3 regions of the Acinetobacter higginsii genome follow, and region 3 is predicted to be linked to each of the others. Evidence: predicted binding sites of a transcription regulator. Region 3 holds the regulator's gene; each other region holds the start of a gene.

Region 1 (10,335 bases), on a different contig from region 3:
CGCAAGGCACAAGATGGTCAGCTACAGGTTTGGATGATGGTGCGGAGCAGTTTTATGCGGTGATTGAATATGGGGATCATTATCTGTATATCAGTCGTATGGAGCGTGTCACGGTCAAATTAGGCATACGGCATCATTACAATAGAAATAACTAATCCGAGCAGTCATCCATTTTTGTCTGATCAGATTTAGAGATGCAAATGAGAATGCTATACTTTTGCGCAATGATGAAATCCTAATAAAACGAAATGGACATTTAAAAATGGCACATCAATTTACGGTTAATGAAACAATTCATGGTGTTTCAATTGAGGACTTTTCAAGACTGGTCGCGGTTACTTCATTGCATGAAGCAGTGTGTAAGCGTATTCCAGGTGAAAATTTGGAAATTATCGAATCGAATATTCAGGGTGATATTTATACTTTACGCCGTGAATATAATCTGGATGTTAATATTCCAGAGGTGGCGAAAAAATTATTAAAAAATGCGTTCCGCTTAAAACGTGCTGATATTACCCATTTGAAAAACTTAACCTCGACAGTTGAATTGGGCGCAAACCTGCCTTTGGAAGCGAAGGGTGAGCGCAGTGTCACGGGTGATAGTGAAAAAGTGAATATCTCTTTAACGTGGACAGTGAAAGTTAAAGTGCCGTTGATTGGTGGCATGTTAGAAAAGCATGCAGAAGGCGAAATCCGTAAATTCAGCACACTTGAAATCGAGATCGTTGCAGATGAATTAAAGAAACACCTTTAATTTTTGCAGAAAAGAAAGCTCTCCATGTGGGGAGTTTTTTTGTTTTAGAAGCGTAGGAAATAGGGAACAATCGAAAGCACCACGCCAATGATACTGATCATGGCAGTGCTATCAATAAAATAGGTAAAGAGCATCAAGACCAAACCACAAACTAAAGGCACGGTCATTTTCTGCTTTTTTCCATACATAAAATAGCCTAAGCCAATTGAGCTAAAGATGACACCTAGAAACAGTTGAGTTGCATTCATGTGCTTTGCCATGCGTTATTTTTTTCGCGAATATATTATGACAAGATTCTTAAATGAAAATTATGGTAACGCGATAAAATATCCAATACGATAATATTCACTATTTGGTCAAAACAACGATAAGGGCGTGGGATGAGTGTAATTCTACCTGTAGCACAACGTGGTGAAGAAGTTTTAAAAATTAAAGCGGCAGCTGTCGCAAACGGGGAATTTAATAGTGAGTGGTTATTGCAATTGGCATCTGCCATGCATGCGACCATGTTGGAGCGTAATGGGGTTGGGATTGCAGCACCACAAGTTTATATTTCTAAACGCTTAATTATTGTGGCGTCACGTCCGAATCCGCGTTATCCCGATGCACCTGAAATGGATGCCGTGGTGATGGTCAATCCTGAGATTTTGGCATTTTCTCAAGAGTCTTGTTTAGGTGAAGAAGGCTGTTTAAGTGTGCCAGATGAGCGTGGGCAGGTCGAACGGGCGCAAGCAATTAAAGTACGTTACTACACCTTACAAGGTGAAGTGATTGAAACTGCTTTTGAGGGTTTTCCTGCACGGATTGTTCAGCATGAAGTGGACCATTTGGATGGCATTTTATTTGTAGAACGTTTGAGTTAGTTGTGTATGTAAGCTCATAAAATCATTACAAAAGCATAATCTCAATATGATCCGCTCTCTGTACTATAAGATCTGATTTAAATTAAAACTTGAAACATTTAAAGGCTAGATGACCATGAAAACTCCACTTCCTGATTATTTGGCACATGTGATTGATGCCTGCGATATCGATAACAGTGGGCATCTCGCCGATTATATTCCTGAGTTAGCCAATGCAAATCCCAACCGATTAGCACTGGCCTTGTCTACCGTTGATGGTGAAATCTATTCCGTTGGGGATGATGAGATTGAATTCACGATTCAATCGATGTCTAAACCGTTTACTTATGCCTATGTGCTACAACAGCTTGGGATTGATGCCGTATTAGAGAAAGTTGGGGTTGAACCTTCGGGCGAAGCCTTTAATGAAATTTCATTGGGTAAAGATCGCCGTCCTAAAAATCCGATGATTAACTCAGGTGCAATTACTACGCATTCACTGATTCCTGTCAAAGATGACTTATCAGGTGCAGAAATTTTACGTCGATTTATGAGCGAGCTGGCAGGACGTGAACTGCAATTTGATGATGCTGTTTATGAATCCGAGGTGAAAACGGCCTATCGCAATCTCTCAATTGGTTATATGTTGAGTACGGTTGGGATATTGGAAACTGATCCTGTTGATATTGTGAATGGCTATATTCGTCAATGCGCGATCTTGGTGACGGTTAAAGATCTAGTACGGATGGGCAGTGTTTTTGCCAATGGTGGGGTTGATCCTAAAACGGGTAAACGCTTATTGAATCGTGCTGTGGTACGCCAAGTCCTAAGCGTGATGATGAGCTGTGGTATGTACGATGCCGCGGGGGATTGGCTCACAACGGTTGGTATTCCTGCCAAAAGTGGTGTCGCAGGTGGAATCTTGGGTGTGTTGCCAGGTCAGGTGAGTATTGCAGCTTTCTCTCCTCGACTCGATGAACATGGCAATAGTGTACGCGGCATCGATATCATGGAAAGACTCTCTCGTGATATGGGCTTGCATTTGATGGAAGGCACACCTTCTGCACAAACGATTGTGCAGAGTCATTATCGCACTGGAAAAGATGCGTCTTTAAGTGTCTATGTACTGCGTGGTGTATTGAAATTTACTGAAGCGGAAATGTTGTTACGAACGCTGCAATGTGAGCCTGTTGATAAAAGCTCTATTGTGATTGATTTAACCCAGATTTCATTGATTCATGATGTTGGAAAACGGATGTTTTTGGAGGGGATTGATCGTTTGATCGATGATGGTCATACATTATTGTTGGTTGATCCTGAGCAGCGTTTGGATCATGCACGAACGCATAAAGATCGTATCTTGCATGTTTATCAGAATCTTGAGGATCTGATTGAGAAGCATAAAGAGCTATAGGAGAAGAGAACCTTTATTGAAATGATATAGGTTCTGAATAGCGTTTATATATTGTGCTCAATATACTCGGATGGATTTTATTTTATGGGGGAGAATTTAATTTAAATTGTATTTATAATGAGCCGATTAGTTTTTGAAGAATATCTAAAATGAAAAATAAAATATTGGGTTTTATATTGATGTTTATGGCTTCACAGTCATTGTTTGCAGCTCCATTTGTGCAGCCTGTTATTCAGGGTAAAACTTACAATAATTGGGAAGTACCAATACGCTCATTAGCTAAGCCGAAAAGCATCATTAAAGGAAAAGCAGATGAGTGTAATGGTGGTTATTTCCCTGATGAATATGATTATGGCAGTTTTAAACTTTTAGACACAGGCGTCATTAAAGAGGTTTATTTAAGTCAGAACAATGCGCTAGTGTTTCATGGACAAAAAATTCGTGGTGGGATAGATCAAAAGACTTTTATGCAACAATTTAAAAAATATGAATTGTGGATGGATGCTGAAAATAAGAATGTTGTTTATAGTGGGCTTGCCGAAAGTGGAAATGATTCAATAGCGTTTGTCTTTAAAAATGGAAAACTTTTAAAATATAAATTGTTCTTTGATGATTGTTAGTTTTGACAAGAGTAAGTATAAAAATAAACCAGTCGCTGAAATGTAGCAGTTTAGCCAATTTAAAATGTATTTTAGGGGCTGGAAAAGCAAGTTAGAGAGAGTTAAATTTTTTTAAAATAAATTGATAAATATGGCCCCAAAAGATCATAAAAAGCCCTCCGCAACTCAACAATAAGAAGACAGCTATAGCTACATAGGAGACGTTGCTTTTAGCTTCATATAATTTCATGAGCTGGTGGTCTGCCAATGTATGTTGAAATTGCTTTTTATTTACAGCGTCGACCCAAGTCATATCTTTGATCATAAACCTATCGTTTATTTTTATAATATCTGCCGTTTTGATTTGATAGTTGAAAACTTGGTCTTGATCATGGCTGCAGATAGTTTCCAAATAATTTGAACAGTCAAAAAGATAAATTCTTTTTTGATTTTCAGTGATAAATATCGTATCTAACTTATTAAACTTTTTAATGCTGAATTCATAATTCATGCTTTTATCTGTTTCCAGATGCTGATACGGCGTTACTTTAATTATCTTCTTTGGTGTGAGAAGTTCATAAACACTTAAAGCTAATATAAGAAGAAGGAATGCTGTAAAGATTAAAGCGATGATTGTTGCTAAATTCCTTTTCTTTTTTTCATTTAATCTAAAACCTATAGTCATTTGAAATTTGATGCTGGTCAATTCTATTTATATTAAATTTTACTACAACTTTTTGAAATCTAGAAATTAAGCATTGATAGGATTAATTTCAAAAAATAGTTTTATTCGCGAGCAAGATCTATGTAGAAACGGATGTCTTTGGTAAACAATCTTTGCTTTTGGATCATATAAAAATCCCCTCAATTGAGGGGATTCTTTTGATCACTTACGCAATCGAATCATCTAAATTCGGCGCTAACCAACGCTTCGCTTCATCCAATGTCCAACCTTTACGCTTTGCATAATCCTCAAGCTGATCTTGAGAAATCTTGCCTACGTTGAAGTATTCACTTTCAGGATGAGAATAATAGAAACCACTGACAGAAGAAGGCGGCATCATCGCAAAGTGTTCAGTCAACTTGGTACCAATTTTCGCTTCTGAACCTAACCAATCAAATAACACTGCTTTTTCAGAATGCTCTGGGCAAGCAGGATAACCTGGTGCAGGACGAATGCCGACATACTTCTCTTTGATTAATTCTTCATTGCCCAAAGTCTCATCGGCTTTATAGCCCCAGAATTCTTTACGAATGCGCTCATGCAAATGTTCTGCGAAGGCTTCGGCAAAACGATCGGCCAAAGACTGAACCAGAATTGCTGAGTAATCATCACCTTGGGCTTTATATTCATTTGCCAATTCTTCAGCACCAAAGATCGATACCGTGAAACCACCGAGATAATCAGTATTGTCTTTAGAGGTGCTAATAAAGTCTGCTAAAGATAAATTTGGTTTGCCTGTGACTTTGTCTGACTGCTGACGAATATGCTCAAAGGTATGCGTAACCTTTTGACCAGATTCATCAAACACACTCACGGTATCCGCACCGGTACGCTGTGCAGGGTATAAACCAAATACAGCACGTGCATCAAAACGATTATTCTCGATAATGTCTTTTAGCATCGCTTGCGCTTGGTTATATAAATCAGTGGCTGCTTCACCCACAACTTCATCTGTCAGGATTTTCGGGAATTTACCCGCCAAGCTCCAAGAGATAAAGAATGGTGTCCAGTCAAAGTATTCAACCAAGGTCGCCAATGGATAATTGGTAATGACTTGCGTACCTAAACTATTTGGAATCGGTGGCACATAGTTGTCATCCACCTTGAAACCGTTCTCAATCGATTCGGCATAGCTGAGTTTGGCTGCTTTCGGTTGCTTATTGGCTAAGCGTTCACGAATCTTGGCATATTCAGCACGATGTTCTGCAATAAAGTTGCCACGCATTTCTTTCGAGAGCAGGGTAGTTGCAACACCCACTGCACGTGAAGCATCGGCCACATAGATCACCGCATCATTTTGATACTGAGGATCAATCTTCACCGCAGTGTGTGCTTTCGATGTGGTTGCACCACCAATCAATAATGGAATGTTAAAGCCTTTACGCTGCATTTCTTTGGCAACAAACACCATTTCATCCAAAGACGGGGTGATCAAACCCGACAAACCGATGATGTCACATTTCTCATCAATCGCGGTTTGCAGGATTTTTTCCGCTGGGACCATCACCCCAAGATCAACGATGTCATAACCATTACAGCCCAAGACCACGCCCACGATATTTTTACCAATATCGTGTACGTCACCCTTAACAGTCGCCATCAACACTTTACCTTTGGATTGGCTACCTGTTTTTTCAGCTTCGATGTATGGGTTCAACCATGCAACGGCTTGTTTCATCACACGTGCAGATTTCACGACTTGTGGCAGGAACATTTTACCTGAACCAAACAGGTCACCAACCACGTTCATGCCATCCATCAATGCGCCTTCAATCACATCAAGAGGGCGTTTGGCTTTTAAACGGGCTTCTTCAGTATCTTCATCAATATAGGTGGTGATACCTTTTACCAACGCATATTCAAGACGTTTTTCAACCGATTCATTGCGCCATTCAAGGTTTTCAGCCTCACGTTGCGCGCCACTATGACCACGGAACTTCTCTGCCACTTCAAGCAGTTTTTCTGTGGCATTTTGACCTGATTCACCTTGGTTCTGGTTTAAAACAACATCTTCAACTGCATCTTTTAGTTCTTTTGGAATATCGTCGTAAATCGCCATTTGACCAGCGTTCACGATCCCCATAGTCATGCCTTGTTTGATGGCATGGTAAAGAAATACCGAGTGAATCGCTTCACGGACAGGCTCATTACCACGGAAGGAGAAGGATACGTTAGAGACACCGCCTGAAATCATGGCATGTGGCAAGTTCTGTTTGATCCAGCCCGTAGCTTCAATAAAGTCGACGCCATAGTTGTTGTGTTCTTCGATCCCTGTTGCCACGGCAAATACGTTCGGGTCAAAAATAATATCTTCAGCAGGGAAGCCCACTTCATTGACTAAAACATCATAAGAACGTTTACAGATTTCACGTTTACGTGCAGCAGTATCGGCCTGACCTGTTTCATCAAAGGCCATCACAATAATCGCAGCACCGTACTGACGGCATAGGCGAGCTTTTTCAACAAACTCGTCATAACCCTCTTTCAATGAAATTGAGTTAACAACAGGTTTACCTTGTACACACTTTAAACCTGCTTCAATGATTTCCCATTTTGACGAGTCAATCATGATTGGCACACGAGAGATATCTGGCTCAGATGCCACTAGATTCAGGAAATGCACCATCGCATTTTGCGAATCCAGCATGCCTTCATCCATGTTGATATCGATGATCTGTGCACCCGCTTCAACCTGTTGCTGAGCTACTTCCAAAGCTTCGGCAAACTTTTCTTCACGGATAAGACGCAGGAATTTTTTTGAACCCGTGACGTTGGTACGTTCACCGACATTGACGAACAGTGAATCATCATAAATGTTAAATGGTTCTAAACCACTTAAACGGCAGGCTGGTTTGGTTTCAGGAATTTGACGTGGCTGAATGTCTTTGACTGCATTATAGATAGCGCGAATATGATCTGGTGTGGTACCACAGCAACCACCAGTAATATTGATCAAACCGCTTTCAGCAAATTCTTTGATGAATGCTGCGGTTTGTTCTGGAGTTTCATCATATTCACCGAAGGCATTCGGCAAACCAGCGTTTGGATGGGCAGAGACAAAAGTATCAGCAACATCCGCAATGGTTTTCACGTGTGGGCGCATCGCGTCTGCACCCAAGGCACAGTTAAAACCAATTGAGAGTAAATCACCGTGTCGTACTGAGTTCCAGAACGCTTCAGCAGTTTGGCCTGTTAAGGTACGACCTGATGCATCGGTAATGGTGCCTGAAATCATCAACGGTAGTTCATGACCAATTTGCTTGAATACTTCTTTCACCGCAAAGATTGCAGCTTTACAGTTCAAGGTATCAAACACAGTTTCGATCAAGAGAATGTCTGCACCACCTTCAATCAAGGCGTGGGCAGCTTCAATATAGTTTTCTTTTAATTCATCAAATGTAATATTACGGAATGCAGGGTCGTTCACATTCGGTGAAATCGAACAGGTACGTGAAGTTGGGCCAAGTACGCCTGCAACAAAACGTGGTTTCTCTGGGGTTGAATATTTTTCACATGCTGCTTTGGCTAAGCGCGCTGCTTCACGGTTGATCTCTGGAACAAGGTCTTCCATGTGGTAGTCAGACATTGAAACACGGGTGCCGTTAAAGCTGTTGGTTTCGATAATATCTGCGCCTGCATCCAAATAAGCTTCATGGATGCCCTGAATAATCTGTGGTTGGGTTAAAACCAATAAGTCATTATTGCCTTTAAGGTCTGATGCCCAATCTGCAAAACGTTCACCACGATAATCTTCTTCTTCTAGTTTATGGCGTTGAATCATGGTTCCCATTGCACCATCAATAATCAGGATGCGTTGGGTAAGAAGTGATTGTAGGGTGGTAAGCGTGGACATTCAGAAACCCCAGTTGATGATCAAGATAAAAAGCAGGGGCATTGTAACAGAAGCTAGGTCAAAGCGCGTATTTTCAGCAAGCTTGAACAGTGATTCATCGGGTCACTTAGAAAATGTCATAAAATGTTCATGAAGTTGTCACAATTGAATTGAATAATGCTTAAAAAGAAAACATCCAGTTCGGAATGTGACAGTTTAATGTCATATTTCGTAGCGTTTGTTGCAAAATCAGACAAACAGTTCTATCGCTGTTTTTGTTTTTATAATGCATTGTTTTTTATTAATTAAAATGAAAAATAAGGTGGATTTATTACTGGGAAATACAAAAAAATGTGATGAAAACATGAAATTTTGGCTTTATGTGACAGTCCTTTGTCATATAATTGTCATAATTTAATTAAACAATACAGGGGATTTTATTATCCTCTAACCGTCTACATGAATTCTAATCTTCCTCCTGTTTCGGATTCACCGCTTGCCAGCTCTCAGGCAAAATCGACGAATGTACATGTACCAACACCGAAATTCTTTATGCCGGTGTTTTTGACAATTATTGTTGCAACACTGATTTATATCGGTTTTCAGCTTAGTGCTGACTTGGCACATGTACCGCCTTTAAGTTTATATTCAGTTATTCTTTTATCGACGGCACTTTTCATTGCTTTAGGCTTTGAATTTGTAAATGGTTTTCACGATACGGCGAACGCTGTAGCGACGGTTATTTATACCAATGCATTGCCTGCTCCAGCAGCAGTGATGTGGGCTGGTTTCTGTAACTTCCTTGGGGTTATGGTAGCGAGTGGTGCGGTTGCATACGGTATTATTGCATTACTCCCTGTAGAAATGATCATGAATGTCGGCAGCGGCGCTGGCTTTGCGATGGTTTTTGCATTATTAATCGCGGCAATCCTATGGAATTTAGGAACGTGGTTTTTGGGGATTCCTGCATCAAGTTCACATACCTTAATCGGTTCGATTTTGGGTGTGGGCATCATGAACCATATTTTAAATGCGTCTGCTGGTGCGACCAGTAGTGGTATTGATATGGATCAGGTGATTAAAGTTGGTAAGGCATTATTATTCTCTCCATTGATTGGTTTTGCATTTGCAGCAATTCTATTCTTGTTGGTGAAGAAAGTATTTAAACGCCAAATGGAGCTGTTTCAGCCACCTGAAGGTAACAAGCCACCACCACCAGTGATTCGTGCAATTCTTATTTTTACTTGTACAGGTGTGAGCTTTGCACACGGTTCAAACGATGGTCAAAAAGGCATGGGCCTGATCATGTTGATCCTAATTGGCTTGGTTCCACTGGCTTATTCATTGAACAAAAACTTGGATGCGCAGCATTTACAGTCTTTTGAACAGCTTTCTTCAAAAACAGCAACTGTTTTAAACGTTAATCAAAACGAGCTGACAGATGAGAAAGCGCGTGAAGTATTAACTAAATATATCCAAACCAAAGAACAAACGGCTGAAGTTGTACCTGCGTTAGCAAGTATGACAGAGCACTTGGGTACACGTGTTGCTGGTTATGGCGATCTTAAGGCGATTCCTGAAGCTGCTGTTAGCGAAATCCGCAATGACATGTATTTAAGCACTACAACGTTTAAGCGTTTAGATAAAGCTGAAGCTTTGCCAGAAATGGATAAAGACCAAGCTAAAGTTGTGAAAGAATACCGTAGTAGCTTGGATTCATTCCTTCAGTACATTCCAAACTGGGTGAAAGTTGCGGTTGCTCTTGCGCTTGGTCTAGGTACCATGGTGGGCTGGAAGCGTATTGTTGTGACTGTCGGTGAGCGTATTGGTAAGAACCATATGACTTATGGTCAGGGTATGTCTGCTGAGCTTGTAGCGATGAGTACTATTGCAGCAGCGGATGGTCTTGGTATGCCAGTATCAACTACACACGTATTAAACAGTGCTGTTGCAGGTACTATGGTTGCCAATAAGTCAGGTCTAAACTTCGCAACGGTTAGAACAATTCTGTCTGCTTGGATCTTTACTTTACCAGCAACGATTACCTTATCTGGTGGTCTATATTGGTTGTTCCTACAGTTTGTTTCATGATCCTAAATACTTAAAAAGATCAGATTTAAAGGCTTTGCTTCGGCAAAGCTTTTTTATGTCTGTACCTTTCATTTTTCTT
Region 2 (10,335 bases), on a different contig from region 3:
GGCAATGATTGAGCTGCATCGGTACTACGAGTAAATAGGCTGAATGGTGCGTTCATTTGTTATGCTCCGTGGTGTGTTTTTTAATGTTTTAAATGATAATCATTATCGAATAGACCTGTCAACGGAAATTTTAAGAATTTACAAAATCATCTATTAATTTTATTTTTTGACATGGGAATGCCGCGTGGAATTCCTTAGAATGAATCTGAAAAGATGAGAGATTTTAAACGGTTATGACAAAGGCTACAGTTGATGTTGCGATCGCAATTTTATTACACAAAACTAAAGTTTTAGTGGGTTGGCGACAAGCAAACCAACATCAGGGTAACAAACATGAATTTCCTGGCGGAAAAGTCGAACCAGGGGAAAGCCCTGAGCAGGCTTGTCGTCGAGAAATTTATGAAGAAGTTGGCATTGGTTTAAAAGAGTGGCATGCTTTTGATGTGATCCGACATGAATATGAAGACATCATTGTCAATTTACACTTATTCCATGCTTATGTACCTGATGAGTTACTTAATCTTATTCATCAACCATGGGCTTGGTATAACCGTGATCAATTGATTGATCTCAATTTCCCGAAAGCAAATGCCGCAATTCTGCAACGTTTGAGTTGGCCACATCTGATTAAGATTAGTGATCAAATCGACGCTTTGCCTCAACAACAGGTGCTATTGTATTGGCGTATACAAACGGATGATATTCAGCAAATTGAGCAACAGCTTGACGCTTTGAAGGTTGATCAATTGAGAAAACTCATTATCAATCTTGATCTGTGGCAAAAATTGAATGTAGAGCTGCAAAACAAGATACAGACCATTCATTTAAAGCAATCGCAGCTGATGAGTTTAAGCAAAGGTGGTTTGATTGTAGGGAAGCGCTTTATTGCTGCTTGTCACGATGCCGTGTCTTTACAACACGCTCAGCAGATTGGGTGTGATGCCGTGCTTTTGAGTCCTGTACATGCCACAGAGACGCATCCAGAAACGAAAGTATTGGGGTGGGATCGTTTTCAGGAATTGGCACAGAATAGTGATATTCCTGTATTTGCTTTAGGTGGGCTTGCACCGGCAGATTTAGAACAAGCCCAAAAACATCATGCTTATGGGCTTGCTGGAATTCGACAGTTTAGTTCAATTGATTAAGCTTAAAGTGTCTGAATGGTTCTACGTGCTTCTTGGGCCTTAATGGTATGACCGCGTGCTTCGCTCGCTTTCAGGATGATAAACCAAAGCTGTTTCTTCATAGCGTTACTTTGCGCATAACTTAAGCCACGACGTGCCAATGCTTCGGCATTGGCATATTCTTTGCGCTGATCGGCAATCATGGCCAAATACAAATAAGTTTCCGTTGCTTGTGGTGCAATGCGTTGTGCTTGTAGGGCATAACGTTCAGCTTCAGCAAGTTGTTGCTGCTTATAAGCCACTTGTGTTTTCTGCATTAAAGTCTTAAATGCAGGCAACTGGCTACCATCATTAAACTTCTGCTGAACCTTTTGTTGCGGAACAACAACGGGAACACTTTGACGTTTAATTTCTTTCTGTTCATAAGGTGTAATTTTTACACCAGAAGAAGGTTGGGTGACCTTCTTCTTTTGCGAGCTACTCGTTGGTGGCTGATTTGCAGGTTTGGTAGTTTTCTCTGGTGCAGTTGTACAACCTGCGAGTAGCAGCACACCAAGTAGAACCGTGGTTTTATTCATCATGTCCAATCATCCTTGTAAACTTAATTGTCACTGTTACCGTTATAGCTGCCGCTAGAAATAACGCGTGTTGGAGTGTGATTGGATAAATCTGTATCCATTTGAGTTTCACTTTCGCGAATATAGTTGCTTATACCGTCATTATGATCATCTGTAGGTGTTGCATCGTTCGGAATATAAGTTGGTTCTACTTCGTAGTGAGATTGACCGCATAAGGTTGCACGACGTGGTACGGTCTGACGCAGTAATGGAATATACATCGCACCATCACAGCCTTGAGCAGATAAATCACCGCTGGCACTATCAATCCATTGCCATTGAACATTATCGGTTTGGCGCAGATTGACAGGTTCTTGACGGAGCTGTTTCATCACATTGATCCACACAGGCAATGCACCTGATGAACCGGTTAAGCCAGTGACTTTATTGTCATCCAGACCTAACCAGACAACTGCAACATGATTGCCAGAATAACCTGCGAACCATGAGTCTCTGGTGTCATTTGTAGTTCCAGATTTACCTGCTAAATTCAGTGATTCTGGTAGGCTGTTATATGCAGAACGACCCGTACCAGAACGCATCACTTGCTGTAAACCATAGTTAATAATGTATGCAGCTGCTGGGTCGATGGTTTGTTGTACATTCAAGCCATAACGTTCCAGTAAATGGCCTTTGGCATCGACTACGGTACGAATTGAACGTGGTGGGTATTTAAAGCCACCTGTCGCAAAATTACCGTAAATGCTCAATACTTCCATTGGTGACATATTTACAGCACCAAGGTAAATCGAAGGGTAGGCAGGGATATCAGAACTTACCCCGAACTGTTTGAGCTTATTGCTGAATGCAGATAAACCAAATTCATTGGCTAAGCGTACAGTAGAAAGGTTGTATGAATTTGCTAATGCTTGTTGCATTGGCACAACACCATGTTCACCACCACTGTAGTTCTTCGGTGTCCAGCTCTTATCACCATCAATCGGAATATTGACTGCACTGTCTTCAATTGGGCTTGCCCATGTATAACGCCCAGATTCGATTGCATTTAAATAAATAATTGGTTTGAGTAATGAACCCACTTGGCGCTTAGCATCTAAGGCACGGTTAAAGCCTGTAAAGTCTTGAGTGGAACCCACAGCTGCAACCAATTCACCATTTTCAGGATGAGCAACCAATACTGCACCTTGTAAGTTTTTCAAACGGGCAGGGTTGGCTTTGGCTAAACGATCGACAGTGCTCTTAAATGCATTTTGGACTTGGGTCTGTGCAATTGGATCAAGTGTGGTAAAGATTCTTAAGCCTTGATTGGTAATATCACTTTCTTGGTATTCAGTACGAAGTTGACGACGCACAATATCCAAGAAATCTGGGAATTTTGCAGGACCTAAAGTTGGTTTACTCACCACGTTTAATGGACGTGCAATTTCATCTTGGTATTCAGCTTCTGTTAAATAGCCCATCACTTTCATGTTGTTTAACACAACATCACGGCGCTTTTTCGCAGATTCAGGATTACGCCAAGGATTATATAAAGAAGGGCCTTGAACCAGACCAACCAAGTAGGCTTGCTGTGAGATATTCAGCTCACGTAGAGGTAAGCCAAAATAAAACTGTGATGCTAGACCATAGCCATTAATCGAATAGCTACCATTTTGGCCTAAATTCACTTCATTTAAATAGGCTTCAAGAATCTCATCTTTGCTGTAATGTAATTCAATCAATATAGCCATCAATGCTTCATTGACTTTACGTTTCAGCGTTTTCTCTGGTGATAGATAGAAATTCTTGACCAACTGCTGCGTTAAAGTTGAACCACCTTGACGGCGACCACCTGTGGCATTACTGACCAAGGCACGTGCTGTACCACGGATCGAAATACCATGATGATGATAGAAATTACGATCTTCTGTTGAAATTAGTGCTTCAATCAGAGTTTTTGGCACTTTATTTAGTTTGATTAGAACGCGGTCTTCATTGTGCTGTGGATAGATTCCACCAATCAATAAAGGCTCTAAACGAGCGACACCTGTACTCGAAGGTTTGGTTGAACGGATTTCACTCACCTGACCATCAGCGAAAGCAAGTTCTAGCACTTGCTCAGGTTCATTACTATCGCCATAGTCAAAACCGCGGGTATGTACATACATCTGGTTGCCTTGTACTACATAGCTACCAGACTTGTCATAATTCGCTGTGTTTTTGTAACCCAGTAATTTTAACTCTTGGGTAAAATTCTCTTGAGTAATCGGTGCACTAGAATAGATTTCTAATGGGCGAGCAAACACCTTGGCAGGGATGTCCCAACGCTGACCTTCAAACTTGTCACGAATAATATTATCCAAGCGGATCAGATAGATACTAAAAGCAACAAAGACACCTATCACTAACATTGAGAAAATGAGTGCTAGAAAACCAATACCACGTTCAAACTTCATAGATTTGCGTTAAAACCAAAACAATGTCGGTAATGATGCGATAGCTTATTGTCATTTTGCAATCATAAAACTGTGAATAAATAGCAACATGCAATAAAAACTTTAAGAATGCGTTGACATTAAACGTATAAAAAAACAACGGATAGACATTTTTATACTTTTTAATCAATCATCAACGCAACATTGGTTGTTAATGATATGATAGTCAGTAATCGCGACGGAGCTAAATTATTCGTGCAAATTTCACATAAATCCTTTCGAAATATTGGTCTAATTGGACGACCAGACAAGTATTCTGTAGTAGAAACGTTATGTTTAATTCATGATCATTTGATCACTTTAGGTTTAAACCCCGTTTTTGATCAGGAAACAGCCAAACTGGTGCCTTATAGTTATGGGCAGACAGTGAGCCGAAATTTACTTGGGGAAGTGGTTGATTTAGTTGTAGTTGTAGGGGGTGATGGTTCACTTTTACATGCTGCACGTGCATTGGTTCGACATAATACGCCTGTAATTGGAATTAACCGCGGTCGACTGGGCTTTTTAACAGATATTAAGCCAGCAGAAGCGATATTTAAACTTGATCAGGTGCTACAAGGTCAATTTCAGCTAGATCGCCGTTTCTTGTTGGAAATGGAAGTTCGTACCAATGGTGAAACGATTTATGATGCAATTGCATTGAATGATGTGGTTTTACACTCTGGGAAATCGGTTCATATGATCGATTTTGAACTGAATATTGATGGACAATATGTCTATCGTCAGCACAGTGATGGCTTGATTGTTTCAACGCCAACAGGTTCAACCGCATATTCACTGTCAGGTGGCGGGCCAATCTTACATCCGAGTATGGATGCGATCGCCTTAGTGCCGATGCATCCACATACGTTGTCGTCACGACCGATCGTGGTGGGTGGTCACAGTGAAGTTAAAATTACCATTCGTGAAAACCGTGTTTTGCCGATGGTCAGTGCCGATGGTCAACATAGTGTTGCATTAAATGTCGGTGACACGGTGCATATTCGCAAACATCCGTTTAAACTAAGCTTATTACATCCACCTGGTTATGACTTCTATATGGCATGTCGTACCAAATTGGGGTGGAATCAAGATTTTGAATCTTTTCAACAGGATGACTCATGAATATTGAACAAATGCTCGCTATTTTAAATCCTGAAATTGTTGAGCGTCTTCGTACTGCTGTTGAAATTGGTAAATGGCCAAATGGTATTGCATTAACCAAAGAACAGCGTGAAATCTGTATGCAGGCGGTGTATGCATGGGAAATGGAACATTTACCAAAAGAGCAGCGTAGCGGTTATATCGATCGCGGTACTAAAGAAGACGGTGAGGAGTGTGATGATGACCACCATCACAACGAACCAGAATTCAAACCGATTCGTTTTGTTTAATTTAAGAAGCTCAGTGATTACTGGGCTTTTTTTATGTTTACAAAATATAATAAAGAATCTTATGAAACATTTAAAATCTGTTTATGCACTATTATCTCTTATATTTTTTAGTGATGCTGTATTGGCTAAACAACCCATTGAATGTTTACTCAAGGTGAAGGTCGTTGCCAACCAGAAATACACTTCTCCCCAAACCGAATATACAAGTATAAAGAACGATGGTTATCCCATGTTATTGATTGGGATTCAGGTGATGGAGTCGCAATCAATACGAAGCTCCCAAAAGGTCAAAGCGCATCATGCATATTGTAAGGCACTTATAGGTCAACAACGAGATGCTTATCTTTCGGGTCCTTACGATCCTAACAAGATTACAATCAAAATAGGTGATCACCTGAAGCTAAGAAATATTCATTCTTCAGGTCGGGAATATCCGTTTTGGCCAGATTTTTATTATATTGAAACTTAAAACCAAGGCTATCCGATATAACCTGGTCATTCGTATAATCAGAAACGACTCTTCCACAATTCTTTCGCTTTTTCCATTGCATCATCATAGCTATTGACTACACCCATGGTATACAACGCGATTCCCATCGTTTCGACGATTGCCAATTCGCCATATTCATGCGTATGTTCGCCCAACCAAACCGCTTTAAACACAGCTAAATCAAGCTCTTCTTCAATCGGACTACGGTCAGGGGTTAACTTTGGTAGTTCGTGTTCGTACAATTCACCATTTTTAATGCCACAAATTAACGTTTTGGCATCAGGATTACGTTCAAACTCACCACCTTCACCTTTAATCACTGCACTGTTTTGATAACCCAAGCGGAACGCCGTTTGTTGATGTGAGGTTCGATAAGCAGGGTGGAAGATCGCTTGTAAGGTTGCTTTGGCATTAAATGGATTAATCAAGCGTGCCAAGGTGTGAATTGGAGAGCGGAGTCCCATCACATTTCTTAGCGAGATCAATTCACTTAGAATTGGCGAGATGGCTTCAAGAGGAAGGTAGGCAAAGTTGTGTTGTTGCAGTTGCTCACGAACCTCCTGTTGATTTTGACAAATTGAATAGCCTAAATATTGTAAAACTTGTTCGGTATAAACGCGGTTAATGGTATGACCTGATGCACCATGCATCACAATCTTGTAACCATGATGTGCTAAAGTCAGTGCTGCCAATAAGAACCATGGATAGTGCTTACGCTTGCCTGCATAAGAAGACCAGTCAAGATCGACATCAAGTGGCTGAAAGTTGAGTTGATCACGCGTAGCTTGGACAAATCCTGCCAGTTCATCGACAGATTCTTCTTTAACACGGAGTAGCATTAAGAATGCACCCAACTGCACATCCAAGACTTCATCTTTTAAAATCATGCTAAAGGCTTGATAGGCTTCTTCATAACTAAGTGAACGGGAACCTGTTTTGCCTTTACCTAAAATACGCACATATTGAGCAAAAGGATGTTCAGCGGTTTTATAGATATTACGTTTTGTGTTCATGGTCGTATTGAAGGTTGTCACAAAGAATAAAATGAATATGACATAAAACTGAGCTGTGTAGCATAAAAAAACCAACAAGCTGTTTAATCAATAAGCAACTGTTGTCTAAAGATAGACGATGCAAACAAAATTATTGACCGAATCAGTCTAGTGATTTGATGTAAACGGGACATGACATCCCATCTAAAAGTTATTAGCATGGCTGCGAACAAATTTTTAAGAACAATGAAAGCGAAAGGAAATAATGATGTTAGCTTACGATTCAGATTTGGAACTCTTCCGCGATAACTTTAAACGCTTTATGAGCGAGCAGATTGCACCGCATTATGAGCAATGGGAACGTGAAGGCATCATGCCACGTTCTGTATGGAACGCTTTGGGCGACAATGGATTCTTGTGTGTCGATGTCCCAGAAGAATACGGTGGTTATGGTGTGCCAACCCATTATTCATTGATGTTGGTTGAAGAGTCTGCACGTGCGGGCTACTGTGCATTATCAACCGCGATTTCATGTCACTCTGAAATTGCAGCACCGTATATCCAACACATTGCAACAGAAGAACAAAAACAGTATTGGTTGCCAAAAATGGTATCAGGTGAAGTAGTTGGTGCCATTGGTATGACTGAACCGGGTGCTGGCTCAGATTTACAGGCGATGCGTACCAGTGCCATCCTGCAAGATGATCATTATGTATTAAATGGCTCAAAAACCTTTATCTCAAATGGTCAGCATGCGGATCTTGTGGTTCTTGCAGTAAAAACTGATCCACAAGCACGTGCGAAAGGTGTGTCACTCATGTTAGTGGATACACATTTAGAGGGCTTTAAAAAGGGCACTAACCTCGACAAAATCGGTTTGCATTCACAAGATACTTCAGAGCTGTTCTTTGATAATGTCAAAGTACCGAAAGATCAATTGTTGGGTCAAGCAGGGCAAGGTTTTGCTTACTTGATGCAGGAGCTTCCGCGTGAACGTACCGCGATTGCTTCAACTGCATTGGGTGCAATCCGTGGTGCAATTGATTTAGCAACAGCATATGTAAAAGAACGCCAAGCCTTTGGTCAGGCAATTTCACAATTCCAAAATACACGTTTTGTATTGGCGCAAGCAAAGATTGATGAGTTGGCAACAGCCGCTTTCTATAATCAAAACGTGGCTTTATATAATGAAGGAAAACTGGATGTAGAAACGGCCGCAGCCTTGAAGAGCTTTAGTACTGATATGCAAATGAAAGTGGCTGATAACTTGCTGCAATTATTTGGTGGCTACGGCTATATGACTGAATATCCAATTTCACGCTTCTTTGTGGATGCGCGCATTCAACGTATTTATGGCGGAACCAACGAAATCATGAAAGAAATCGTGGCGCGTGGCATTATCGGTAAAGCTTAATTCGCATTTATCTCGTCAAACAGCCTGCTTTCGAGCAGGCTGTTTTTGTTTTCATTATTTGCTCGATTGATGAAGAACAGGATAGTTTTGCTGTTTAGGCAATTGCTGTAAGGTTTGATTGATCTTGCGTAGAAACTCATCGGCTTCATCTTGCCGAAAAATATCTTCCGTATATTCACTGCGTTGTTGAAAGCGGCCACAGCCTCGTATTTGCATATTAGATGGATTAAAGGTCCAATCATTGGTGTTTTTTAGGTAAATGCTTAAATCACTTTCACAACTTTTCCATAAATTTAAGAATGCATCCGATTGTTCTGACTTAAATCCTTTTGCAGGGTAAACCGTAAAGCCCTTCATTGCGGGATCGGCATATTGAATAAACCGCTCAACGGGCATACCTCCCCAAAGGATTGCAGTATTTTCAGGTAAGGCGATGCCTGTTAAGTTTTGTTCTTTTAATGCATGAGTTTGCTGATGGGTCTGTCTAAAGTGTTGTGATTGATAAATCAATTTGGTTTGAGGGGGGATAGGAATTCCTCGAGCCTGACTGTTCATTGGAGTGATAAAGTAAGGCGAGCGATCGGTGCCATTGCAACCTGCAATTATAGGACAGCCACCACATGCCGTTAAACCGATATTGATTAGACTCAATAAACCTAAGCCGAAAATCTTATTCATTGTATTTACTGTTGTTATGAGATCTTCTTGCAGTATAACCAATCTATTCTGTAGAAAAGTTCAAATTTAAGCGGAACAAATAGCCCGCTTAAATTTAGCTATGTTTATTCAGTACTTTATGGTGTTGGTTCATCAAATAGATTTGAACAACTTTGTGGCTGACAACCCGCCAACATAATCGCTTTCGGTAAGCTGACATACATATTAGTCAAATGCTGTTCAGCAGGATGTCGATAATTCCAGAACAAGAAATGCTTTGAACGTTGCTGATTAAAGTTTTGATAGAAGTTATTCTGCTTCTGCAAGGATTCAGCGTCTGGTGTTGGACTTCGACCATGTTCATGTGTACCCACTGTGGTCATCAGCATGATATCTTGAGTTTTATTTTGATTCTTTAACCAATCTGCCTGCCGATTGAGCAATGCATAATTATCAAACCAGAGTGAAGGGCTGGCAGCAATATAACGTTGGAACATTTGTGGTTGGCTAAAGAAAGTATGTAAAACAAACAGTCCGCCAAAGGAGTGTCCAAATAAACTTTGTTGCTGTGAATTGACTTTAATTTTGGTTTGAATCGCAGGCTTTAGTTCTTTCTCAATAAATTGAATGAATTGGTCTGCGCCACCATAAGTGTACTTGGCTTGTTTTTGAAATTCAGCCGATGCTTTAGGTGTATAGTCTAAAGCACGCTTTTCTACATCAAAACTGTTTTGCTGTGGGTAGCCGATTGCAACAATGGCGACTGGACTCAAACCTAAACGATTGGCACCACCACCCACTGATTTAGCGATATTGGCAGCACTATCAAATGCGGCATTGCCATCCAATACATACAGAACTGGAAAACCTTCACTTGGGACTTCACCAGCAGGAACAGAGATCTGAATCAAATAATCATGTTTTGTATATTTGGATGCGATTACAAAGCTTTGTTGAATATTGGTTTGTGGTTTAAGAGGCGCTTTATTTGAACTCGAGATCGTCGGTTGAGCAAAAGCCAATGGTGTTACTATGAGCAGAGAAAAAGTCAAAATACCAAGTGGTTTAAACATAATTTATTCGCAAGCATTGAAATTTTGCTAGCAATATATAATGAAAATCATTATCAATAAAGTTCGGTAATAAAAAGAGTTAAAACTCAGCGTGTTTAATAGCTTAAAGTGTTGTTATACTAGCTCGGATAATCAATTCACAGATGAATTGTAATCCATT
Region 3 (10,335 bases):
TGTGGCCATTCTATGTGATGCGATTAAAACTGATTTAATGCAGGAAGATTCAGGCATTGCTACCAATTTACAAGCCGCCATTCAACAGTTGGGTGAGAGCCTGATTCAAAATGAAAAAGTGCGTCAGGTACTGAATGAAAAAATGGTCGGTTTAGCCACCAATTTCAGTGAGCAATATAGCGACAAGATCATTCGTTATATCAGTGAGCGCATTCATGAATGGGATTCTCGGGAAATGATCGCCAAAATTGAAAGTGAAGTTGGCGGTGATTTGCATATGATCCGCGTCAATGGTGTGATTGTCGGTGCGTTTATTGGTTTAGCACTCGGTGTGATTCGTGCCATTGTTGAAAATGTTTTGTAAATAAATCACATCGTAAAGTTCTCTAGCTCAATTTAAGTTGGGATCAACTATCGTGACGGCGGCATGGATGCCGCCCGTAGTGCTGCGGCCTCAAGGATGGGCCATCAGCACTACAAAGGATTTTTGTTACTTTTCATCCTTGAAAAGTAAAACATGCCTATGCAAATTACATATAATTTCTCACAGCATACGAGGCTGTGCAGAGTCATCGTAAAAAAGAAATTAGATATTAAAAAGGACATCCGATGTTGCAACTTCAGTCAAAACTCCCAAGCCAAGGCGTCACCATTTTTAGTGTCATGACTGAACTCGCACACCGACTCAATGCCCTGAACTTATCCCAAGGTTTCCCCGATTTCCCTGCGCCACCTGCATTGCTCGAAGCCCTCAGCCAAGCGACACTTTCAGGTTATAACCAATACCCTGCGGGTGACGGCGTACTGGCTTTAAGACAACAACTGGCCACACAATTCTTGGCACGTGATCAGTTGCAACTCGATCCAGTCACTGAAATCACCATCACCCCTGGCGCAACCATTGCAATTTTCTGTGCCATTCAAGCCTGTATCCACGCTGGCGATGAAGTGATTATTTTCGATCCAAGCTATGACAGCTATGCCCCTGCGGTTCAATTAGCAGGTGGAAAATCAGTACATATCCATTTAGATGCACCCAGCTTTCAGGTGAATTGGCAAAAGGTCAAAGACAGTATCAATGCCAATACCCGCATGATCATTGTCAACACCCCACACAATCCAACAGGTGCAATTTGGTCAGAACAGGATTGGCGTCAGTTAATTGATTTGATTCAAGATAAAAATATCGTGGTGCTCTCAGATGAAGTCTATGAACATCTGATTTTTGATGGGCAAAAACACTATAGCGCACTGCAATTTCCAGCATTGCGTGAACGCAGTTTTGTGATTGGTTCTTTCGGCAAAACCTATCATGTCACTGGTTGGAAAACCGGCTATTGTGTTGCTGCACCACAACTCATGCGCTTATTCCGCCAGATCTATCAATTTGCCAATTTCTGTGGCACCACTCCATGCCAGATTGCACTGGCCAACTATATGCAACAACACCCTGAGCATATTCAAGAATTGCCAAGTTTTTATCAGGCGAAACGTGATCTGTTCAACGCCCAAATTCAAGATTCACGTTTCGACTTCATCCCATCTCAAGGCACCTATTTTCAAAATCTGGATTACAGTGCTATTCGCCCTGATCTTAATGATGTCGAGATGTGCCAATTCCTTGCGGAGCAACATAAAATTGTGGCAATTCCAATTTCGGTGTTCTATCAACAAGCACCAGCCTCATTACGCCTGATTCGTTTCTGTTTTGCCAAAACAGATCAAACACTGCAACGTGCAGGTGAAATCCTCGTACAATGTTGATCAACAAAAAGAAACTGAACCCTCATCTTCAACACAACTGAGAATGTTATGTTGACAAAAATACAATCGTTTCAGGATGAAGCGTGAAGGAAATTGAATGACACCACGCCAACCCTTGGTCATGCAACCAAATCTCTGGAAAACCTTTTTTGTGTTTCTGGTACCGTTGATTGCCACCAATATTTTACAAAACCTGTCAGGAACCATTAATACTATCTTTGTCGGTCAAATGATGGGAGTCAATGCAATTGCCGCAGTATCAGTATTCTTCCCCATCCTGTTCTTTTTACTGGCTTTTGTAATCGGGATTTCCGCAGGCTCCACAGTGTTGATTGGGCAGGCATGGGGTGCGCAGAATCTAGAAAAAGTTCGCTCAGTGATTGGTTCTACCGTCTTTATGACCTTAATCGGCGGCAGCATTATTGCGGTCTTGGGTCTGATCTTCGCCAAACATATTTTGGAGTTGCTGGGTACCGATCCTAAAGTGATGCACCTGTCCTTGCCTTATGTGCAATGGATGTTGGTGGGCAGTCCCTTACTGTTCGTCTATATTATTTATACCTCGATCTTGCGCGGTGTCGGTGATAGTGTGACGCCACTGATTGCCCTGAGCCTCACCAGCTTGATTGGTTTGGGCGTAACCCCCGTTTTACTGAAAGGTTATTTTGGTTTTCCAGCGTTAGGTATTGTTGCCCCTGCGATTGCAACCATTATCGGTTATGCTGCGGTGCTGATTTTTTTAGCCATTTATCTAAATTATAAAAACCATCCGCTGAAAATTGATGGTCTATTGCTGCAACATATTCGCCATGATGCAGAACTGAGTAAATTAATTTTAAAACTTGGTATTCCAACAGGGATTCAAATGGTCACCACCTCCTTAGCGGGTTTGGTGATTATTGGCTTGATTAACCATTATGGTGCGCATGCCACCGCTGCCTACGGCGCAGTCAATCAGGTACTGAACTACATTCAATTTCCAGCCTTGTCGATTTCAATTGCCGCTTCGATTTTTGCAGCACAAGCAATTGGCGCAGGTAAACCTGATTTATTGGCCAAGGTCACCCGTACCGCTCTAGGTATGAACTTCTTATTTACCGGTAGTTTAATTGCCCTCGCTTATTTGTTCTCAAAATATCTGATGGCGCTGTTTATTACCGATCACAGTGTGATTGAACTGGGTCAGCAACTGTTATTTATTGTGCTGTGGTCGATTTTGTTCTTTGGTGCCAGTGCCATTTTTGCATCGATTATGCGTGCCAGTGGTGCGGTCAATATTCCAATGTTGATCAATATTTTCACGATTGTTCTAATCGAAGTGCCGTGCGCGTATTGGTTTAGCTCATTGTGGGGCTTAACAGGCATCTGGATTGCCTATGCGCTGTCCTTTGTTTGCCTATGTCTGTTCCAAGCCTTTTATTATCAATTCTTTTGGAAGAAGACCAAGATTAAGGTACTGATCTAAAACCACCTTCTGACGGATATAAAAAAGCCATTCACAGAGAATGGCTTTTTTCATGCTAACGACTTACATCATCTTGGTTGCAAGCGCTGCAATACGCTGATAACCCGTCGGGAATAAACGTTGGAACGAATCCACAATACGCGCATCGGTCCCAATCAATAAACGGCGTTTATCTTTCAATACTGCATTTAAAATTTGACGTGCAGCTTCTTCTGGTGGGGTACGCAGGAACTTATCAAATTGCTTGATTGATTTGTTTGGGTCCATGCCCAAGCTCTTCAAACTGTCATTCATTTTCGCTGCTTTGGCGATATTGGTACGAATCCCGCCCGGATGTACGCAAAGTGAGCTGACACCACCCTTCTCAATGTCCAATTCCTGACGTAATGATTCAGTAAAACCGCGTACCGCAAATTTAGTTGCGTTATACGCCGATTGGGTTGGTTGCGAGGTTAAACCAAAAATACTGGAGATGTTGATGATATGACCATCTTTGGTTTGTTTGATGAATGGCAGGAATTCTTTGGTGCCATAGACCACACCCCAGAAATTAATCCCAACGATCCATTCTAAATCTTCATAGCTTGCGCCTTCCACTGTCGAACCAAGTGCTACGCCTGCGTTATTGAAGATCAAATTGACTGAGCCATGATCCTGTACAGTCTCTTGCGCCCACTGTTTCACCGCATCACGGTTTGAAACATCGAGGACTTTGGTGGTCACTGTCACAGGGTACTGCTTCACTAATTCGACAGTTTGCGTCAGGCCTTTTTCATTGATATCACTCAATGACAAATGACAGCCTTGTTTCGCCAATAAAACAGCCAGTTGTTGTCCAATCCCAGAACCTGCACCGGTGATCGCTGCGACTTTATTTTTAAAATTTTTCATTGCCTATCCTTTGTGTAAGGGCCTGTTTAACCTGTAACCAATATAATTTTGACAATACGTGTTGTCAATATAGTACACTACAGCTTTAAGACAAATGGCAATAACCAACATCCTACATGTCATAATAGGCCTATTTACATTTCATGACCGATGATGTTTAAAAGAGACAAGGTATATTTTCAAAATATGGTTATGCTAGCAGCACAACAAGGTTGAAATGCACATATTAGACTTAGACATACGATTTAAAGACTTTTTAGGGAACGGTTTTCTCAATGGCAACTCAAGATCAAGCGACACGCAAGAAAAACAATACAGAAGCGAAAGAACGGCAATTCAAAGGTCTGTCTTTAACTGAGCGCAAAGAAGCACGTCGTGAAAAATTGATTGAAGCAGGTATTGCAACCTACGGTACACAAGGCTTTTTCTCAGTCACGGTCAAAGATGTCTGTAATGAAGCCAAGCTGACTGAACGCTATTTTTATGAATCATTTAAGAAAAGTGAAGAACTATTTCAAACCGTATTCTTAAAAATGATTGAAAAAATGCAAACCTGCTTAACCCAAGCTGTCCTCATGGCAGCACCTGAACCCAAGAATATGGTGACTGCAGGTTTGTCAGCGTTATTGAGCGCGATTAAAGATGATCCTCGTATGGCACGGATTATTTATATTGATGCGATGCTAGTGCAGGATTTACATAATCAAGCCACCATTCAAGAAACGCTGACCCAATTCGATCGCATTATTCAGGGCTTCGTGATGATCACCATGCCCAATGCCCCACATAGCACTGAAGAAGTCTCGTTGATGGCAACTGGCCTAAATGGTTATGTCACCCATATTATTATTCGTTGGGTCTCGGAAGGCTTCAAACAGCCTCTGGAAGATGTTCTGTCCGCCTGCTGTGCTGTCTTTTTGTCTTTTATCGAAACCACCTCGCAAAAAAATTAAAATCGTTTTACAGTTTTGTGACACGCAAAGCTGTTAAACTACAGTTAAGTTAAGCAAATGAATTCATTTGCTTTATTGCTAGGCAAATTGTCATCAATCCGTCACGACTCTGCCCCATGCTTGTCACAATTTATTGCTAAATTCGACTTTATTAATTCTTTTGCAATGATATTGTCATAATTAATCTTTGTAATAAGCCTGTCATAACAACAAAACGGTTAAACCGTTACAGATTTTAAGGGTATTGCGCTGTGAAAGATGACTATATTTTAATTGTCGATGATGAGCTACCGATCCGCGAAATGATCCATACCTCTTTGGATATGGCAGGCTTCCAATGTTTACAAGCTGAGGATGCCAAACAAGCGCATCAGATTATCGTTGATCAGCGTCCTGCGCTTATTTTGCTGGATTGGATGCTACCTGGTGGCGTGAGCGGTGTGGATTTATGCCGTCGCCTCAAACGCGATGAAAACTTGGCCGAGATTCCTGTGATCATGCTGACTGCACGTGGTGAAGAAGACCACAAAGTACAAGGTCTGGACGCAGGTGCCGATGATTACATGACCAAGCCATTTTCAACCCGTGAACTGGTCTCTCGCATCAAAGCGGTATTACGTCGTGCCAATGCATTGAGCGGTGAAAAAGTGATTGATGCCAATGGTTTATTACTTGATCCTGTCAGCCAGCGCGTGAGTTTCGGCAACAGTATTTTAGATATGGGCCCAACCGAATATCGTTTATTGGCCTTCTTCATGACCCATCCTGAGCGCGCCTATACCCGTGCTCAACTCCTAGATCAGGTCTGGGGTGGCAATGTCTATATTGAAGACCGTACTATTGATGTGCATATCCGTCGTTTACGCAAAGTGTTAGAGCCTTTTGGTGTCGACCGTTTTGTACAAACCGTTCGTGGCACAGGTTACCGTTTTTCGACACGAGCAGATTTAGCAGTAGGTTAAAAATCCTTTATGTATGAGCCTTACCCCGTCCCTGAACTGGCACGTGAACACCAACGTTTTCGCTACAGCAGTTTATGGACCTTTGCAAAACAAGATTTAAGACTGTTACTTTTTTTCTTATTGATTGCAAGCTTAGTCGGATTCGGGGTGGGTTACTTCTGGAGCTGTATTTTTATTGCCTTCGTGCTGTTTTTTTTCCTACAGCTACGCTCGCTTTATCTGGTCAATGAATGGATTTCCAATCGCCCTTATGATGTCCCACCCAATCTGAACGGGATTTGGGGCGCTTTGCTGTTCAATGTTTACCGTGCACAACGTCAAGAACGCATTGTTCAAGCGGAGATGGTCGGATTGATTGATCGGGCGCAATCCTCTCTGGTGGCATTGGCCGAAGCGGTGGTTTTAATTGATGATCAACATCAAATCGAATGGTGGAATCCTGCCGCTGAAAAATTGTTAGGGATTAGCCCTTTGGATCGTGGCCGCAACTTATTGTCGATTCTGCGCCAACCCAATTTTATTGAATATTTCAACCATAGCGATCAATCTCCTGATGGTATCCGTTTACAGGCGCAGATGGATGAAGAACGTTATGTACAGGTCAAACTCACCCGTTTTGGTGGAGAAAGCCGTCTGCTGGTCGCGTATGACACCACACGGGTGCATAATCTGGAACAAATGCGTAAAGACTTTGTCGATAATATTTCACATGAGTTACGCACACCATTGACCGTGCTCAGTGGCTATATCGAAACCTTTACCGATCAAGATGATATTACCCCGCGTTGGAAACGTGCTTTCACCCAGATGCAATCTCAGACCAAACGGATGAATGCTTTGGTCAATGACCTCTTATTATTATCAAATTTAGAAAATAATAAAAAAGTCGCAAAGAATCAGATTATTGATATGGCCAATCTGATGAACCAAATCTTTGATGATGCCCGTGCCTACAATCTCGATTATGGTCATACCCTCAATCTGGATATTGATAGCCATTGCGACCTGATTGGTTCTGATATCGAAATTGCCAGTGCATTCAGCAATTTAATTACCAATGCGATTAAATACACGCCTGCAGGTGGCATCATCACCATTGGCTGGCATGAAGATGGTGACCATGCCTACTTTACCGTTCAGGATAATGGCATCGGGATTAACCCAAAACATTTGCCGCGCCTAACAGAACGTTTCTACCGTGTCGATAGCGCACGTAGCCGTCAGACTGGTGGAACAGGATTAGGGCTTGCGATTGTGAAACACGTGTTGATGCAACACGGTGCGCACTTGGAAATTACCTCTAAAGAAAATGAAGGTTCGACCTTTACTGCGGTGTTCCCGAAAGAACGCTTATACCGCATGATTTAAACCTGAAGGGAACTGCTAAGTTCCCTTAAATATGATGTGATCATTCCACTAAAATAATATAATAAATTTTTGTTTCATTTCATTATTTATATTTCTCGATGTATTCCTCATGCTCAATACCCCTTTTCTTCGTGCTTGTATTCTCTTACTTGGACTCAATACCCCTTTGGCGATTCATGCTGCTCCAACAGATCCACTGATTGGGACGTGGAAAGTCGTCGATGAGCGTACGGGCTCGTATCTGTCTGATATCGTCATTCGCAAACATTCTGCGACCGAGCAATACAGTGCGGTGATTGTCAAAATGTATCCTTCTGCCAAGGAGGCTGCGCCAACCTTATGTACAGCATGTACAGGTACTTTTAAAAACCAGCAGATTATCGGTATGGAAGTGCTAACTGGTCTAAAGATGTTGAGTCAAAATGAAGAATTTGGACAAGGTGTTTGGCTCAATCCTTATGATGGTCACAAATACAACCTAAATGGACGCCTCAGCAAAACAGGTAAAATGTTGAGTATCAATGCCAAAAATCCAAGCAATAATAGTTTCCGTAATATGACTTGGATTCGACTTTAATTATTTAAATTTCACATAAAAAAGAGTGCATTTTATGCACTCTTTTTTATAAATTTAAGCATAAGACTGTCAATTAAGAGCTGGTTTTGGCACTCATCGCTGCTGGCTCAAGCAAATGACTAGGCAAACCAAAAATATGATCAAAAAAGTAATTATAAACAAAGGTATAACATGGAATCAGCACCATCAAACTAAAATCTAGCAAGAAGGCTTTAACTAAACTGATCTGCATCCACCAAGCAATCAAAGGAATCAAAATCATCACCAAGACAATTTGAAAGCCAATCGCATGTGCCACACGTCTGAGTACCGTACGTTTTTTTGATGTCTGCTTCTTTTCCCACATCTCAAACACATAGTTATAAAAGAAATTGACTGTCACTGCGATCACAGCAATCAAGATCGACAAAGGTCCTGTATGACTGATGGTCGTGCCTGAAAGCACCGCCAACACCATCGCACAGATAAAAAAGCTCAAAACTTCATAGAAAAATACGTAAGTGACTCTTCTCTTGGTTCCTTGCATGACCACACCTTAAAATCAATAATGAGTGGATTTTACGCCTTAAATTTGATAAAAAAAGTCAATCGTCATCAGATTTACTGACAAGGGAATGACCATGAAACTCAGTAGCGAACAGCTTGAACTGATTCTTGAAATTATTGATCGTGGTAATTTTTCCGCAGCAGCACGCGCACTAAATCGAGTGCCTTCAGCAGTCAGCATGGCGATTGCCAACCTAGAAGCAGAGTTAAATTTAAAACTGTTTGAACGTAGTAAAAATCATCTCGCCCCGACAGAAGTCGCGCTTTCAATCGAACCACATGCCCGACTGATTGTGACCAAATTACGTCAGCTCGACCTGCATTTGACCGAACTTTCAACGGGATTAGAAACTAGTCTTTGCATTGGCATCGCTGCAGATGTGAATCAAAAGTTTTTATTGGCAGGGATTGAACAGCTGACTCAACGCTATCCCTTGTTAAATATTGAAATAGTCAGTGCACCACAACAAGAGCTCAAAACACGGCTACACAATAACGAAATTGATCTCTATATCGCGTATAGCTCATCACAACTCGATAACAATGAGCGTTTCCGCTTACTGGGGATGGAACAATTCGTTGCTGCGGTTTCACCGAAAGATGCACAACAGCTCAAAGCACATAATAAGAATGAATTCACCATGTTATCTGAACTCAGACAGATTATTGTTGCAAGCAAACATTACCCTCTACCTGACAGTCGGGTTTTGGTCTCGGATTCTTATTGGTATAGCGACAATTTATCTATGGCCATTGATATGGTGGAACAAGGTCTGGGTTGGGGTAATTTCCCCCTTTCCGTCGTACAAACACATTTTGCCAAACAAAGCCTGGTGCGCTTGGCCTTTCTCGATACCACCAATGGGCTGGATATGCCGATTCATGCCATTTGGCCAGCTTATAAGCCACTGAGCAAATCCATGCAACTCTTGATTGAACTGTGGGAAAAACAAATCCATCGCACATAAAAAAAGCCCGACATCCAAGTCGGGCTTTTTCGTATTCCTTTCACTAGATACAACTCCTGTCATATCTCACGTCCTGATGCGCAAACTTATCATTCTTGTTTTATGTTTTGGAACTTCCTGTTCCTGATGAGTTCATATTAGGCAATTCAGCCTTGATTGAAAATGGGACATTGCCCTGAATTGGTGTAAGTAAAAGCGTACATGGTTTATGTTTAAAAATCTGACAAGAAATATCTAAGCTATTCACAAAGAAGCTATCTTATTTTAAATCAATGGCTTCTTTAATTTTCTTAATATGATCCAAGTAAGTATTTAAATTTTTTAATTAATTTTCCTTCGCATTACAGCTCTTCGCTTAAATAAGAGTATTGCAAAAACTAAATTTATCTATATTTATAGAATAAATCTAAAGTTTTGGAACAGTATATGAATATTTTCCCTTTTCCATTTCAAGTAACTGACTGGAATAAAATAGAAACAGTAGAATACCGTGGAGAAACTGGAAATGCGTATTGGAAAACACAATACTTTGGTGAAGAAGGAAATAGAATTAGAGTAAGAATTGTAGAATACTCAGCTAATTACTTAGCTGATCATTGGTGTGAAAAAGGACATATTCTATTTTGTTTAGAAGGCGAACTTGAAAGCAGATTAAAAGATGGAAGGACGTTTATTTTAACCCAAGGAATGAGCTATCAGGTTGGTGATCATGCTGAACCACACCAATCCTTCAGTTTGAATGGAGCTAAATTACTCATTGTTGATTAAATTAACATTATGTGGCTAAGGTAAAAGACATAAGATTCAATCTTAAGCCTTAGGTTCAGTGATACACCTATTC

What was found. Region 3 encodes PhoB, which activates phosphate uptake and scavenging genes when phosphate is short. Its sites were predicted from a motif close to TGTCATNAANCTGTCATAA; they were not measured.
Region 1: the regulator PhoB is predicted to act here: its motif matches at 8,372-8,390, upstream of F885_RS03755 (inorganic phosphate transporter).
Region 2: the regulator PhoB is predicted to act here: its motif matches at 4,187-4,205, upstream of F885_RS16775 (NAD(+) kinase).

The regions. Positions count from the first base shown of each region.
Region 1 is NZ_KB850222.1:365,137-375,471, forward strand. It holds gene F885_RS03795 (hypothetical protein) at 1-155, shown strand, start outside; gene F885_RS03790 (DUF2505 family protein) at 263-754, shown strand; gene F885_RS03785 (hypothetical protein) at 799-1,002, opposite strand; gene def (peptide deformylase) at 1,135-1,617, shown strand; gene F885_RS03775 (glutaminase) at 1,733-3,010, shown strand; gene F885_RS03770 (hypothetical protein) at 3,160-3,630, shown strand; gene F885_RS03765 (hypothetical protein) at 3,722-4,294, opposite strand; gene metH (methionine synthase) at 4,500-8,186, opposite strand; gene F885_RS03755 (inorganic phosphate transporter) at 8,625-10,256, shown strand.
Region 2 is NZ_KB850211.1:671,902-682,236, forward strand. It holds gene hemP (hemin uptake protein HemP) at 1-56, opposite strand, end outside; gene F885_RS16790 (NUDIX domain-containing protein) at 234-1,145, shown strand; gene F885_RS16785 (tetratricopeptide repeat protein) at 1,148-1,705, opposite strand; gene mrcB (penicillin-binding protein 1B) at 1,726-4,137, opposite strand; gene F885_RS16775 (NAD(+) kinase) at 4,372-5,280, shown strand; gene F885_RS16770 (YeaC family protein) at 5,277-5,549, shown strand; gene F885_RS0120035 (hypothetical protein) at 5,611-6,018, shown strand; gene F885_RS16765 (glycosyl transferase family protein) at 6,057-7,052, opposite strand; gene F885_RS16760 (acyl-CoA dehydrogenase family protein) at 7,300-8,445, shown strand; gene F885_RS16755 (hypothetical protein) at 8,500-9,123, opposite strand; gene F885_RS16750 (alpha/beta hydrolase) at 9,240-10,175, opposite strand.
Region 3 is NZ_KB850215.1:109,783-120,117, reverse strand. It holds gene F885_RS09070 (DUF445 domain-containing protein) at 1-364, shown strand, start outside; gene F885_RS09075 (pyridoxal phosphate-dependent aminotransferase) at 610-1,764, shown strand; gene F885_RS09080 (MATE family efflux transporter) at 1,862-3,229, shown strand; gene F885_RS09085 (SDR family NAD(P)-dependent oxidoreductase) at 3,293-4,120, opposite strand; gene F885_RS09090 (TetR/AcrR family transcriptional regulator) at 4,396-5,073, shown strand; gene phoB (phosphate regulon transcriptional regulator PhoB) at 5,325-6,035, shown strand; gene phoR (phosphate regulon sensor histidine kinase PhoR) at 6,045-7,403, shown strand; gene F885_RS09105 (DUF2147 domain-containing protein) at 7,513-7,980, shown strand; gene F885_RS09110 (PACE efflux transporter) at 8,054-8,506, opposite strand; gene F885_RS09115 (LysR family transcriptional regulator) at 8,601-9,494, shown strand; gene F885_RS09120 (DHCW motif cupin fold protein) at 9,921-10,262, shown strand.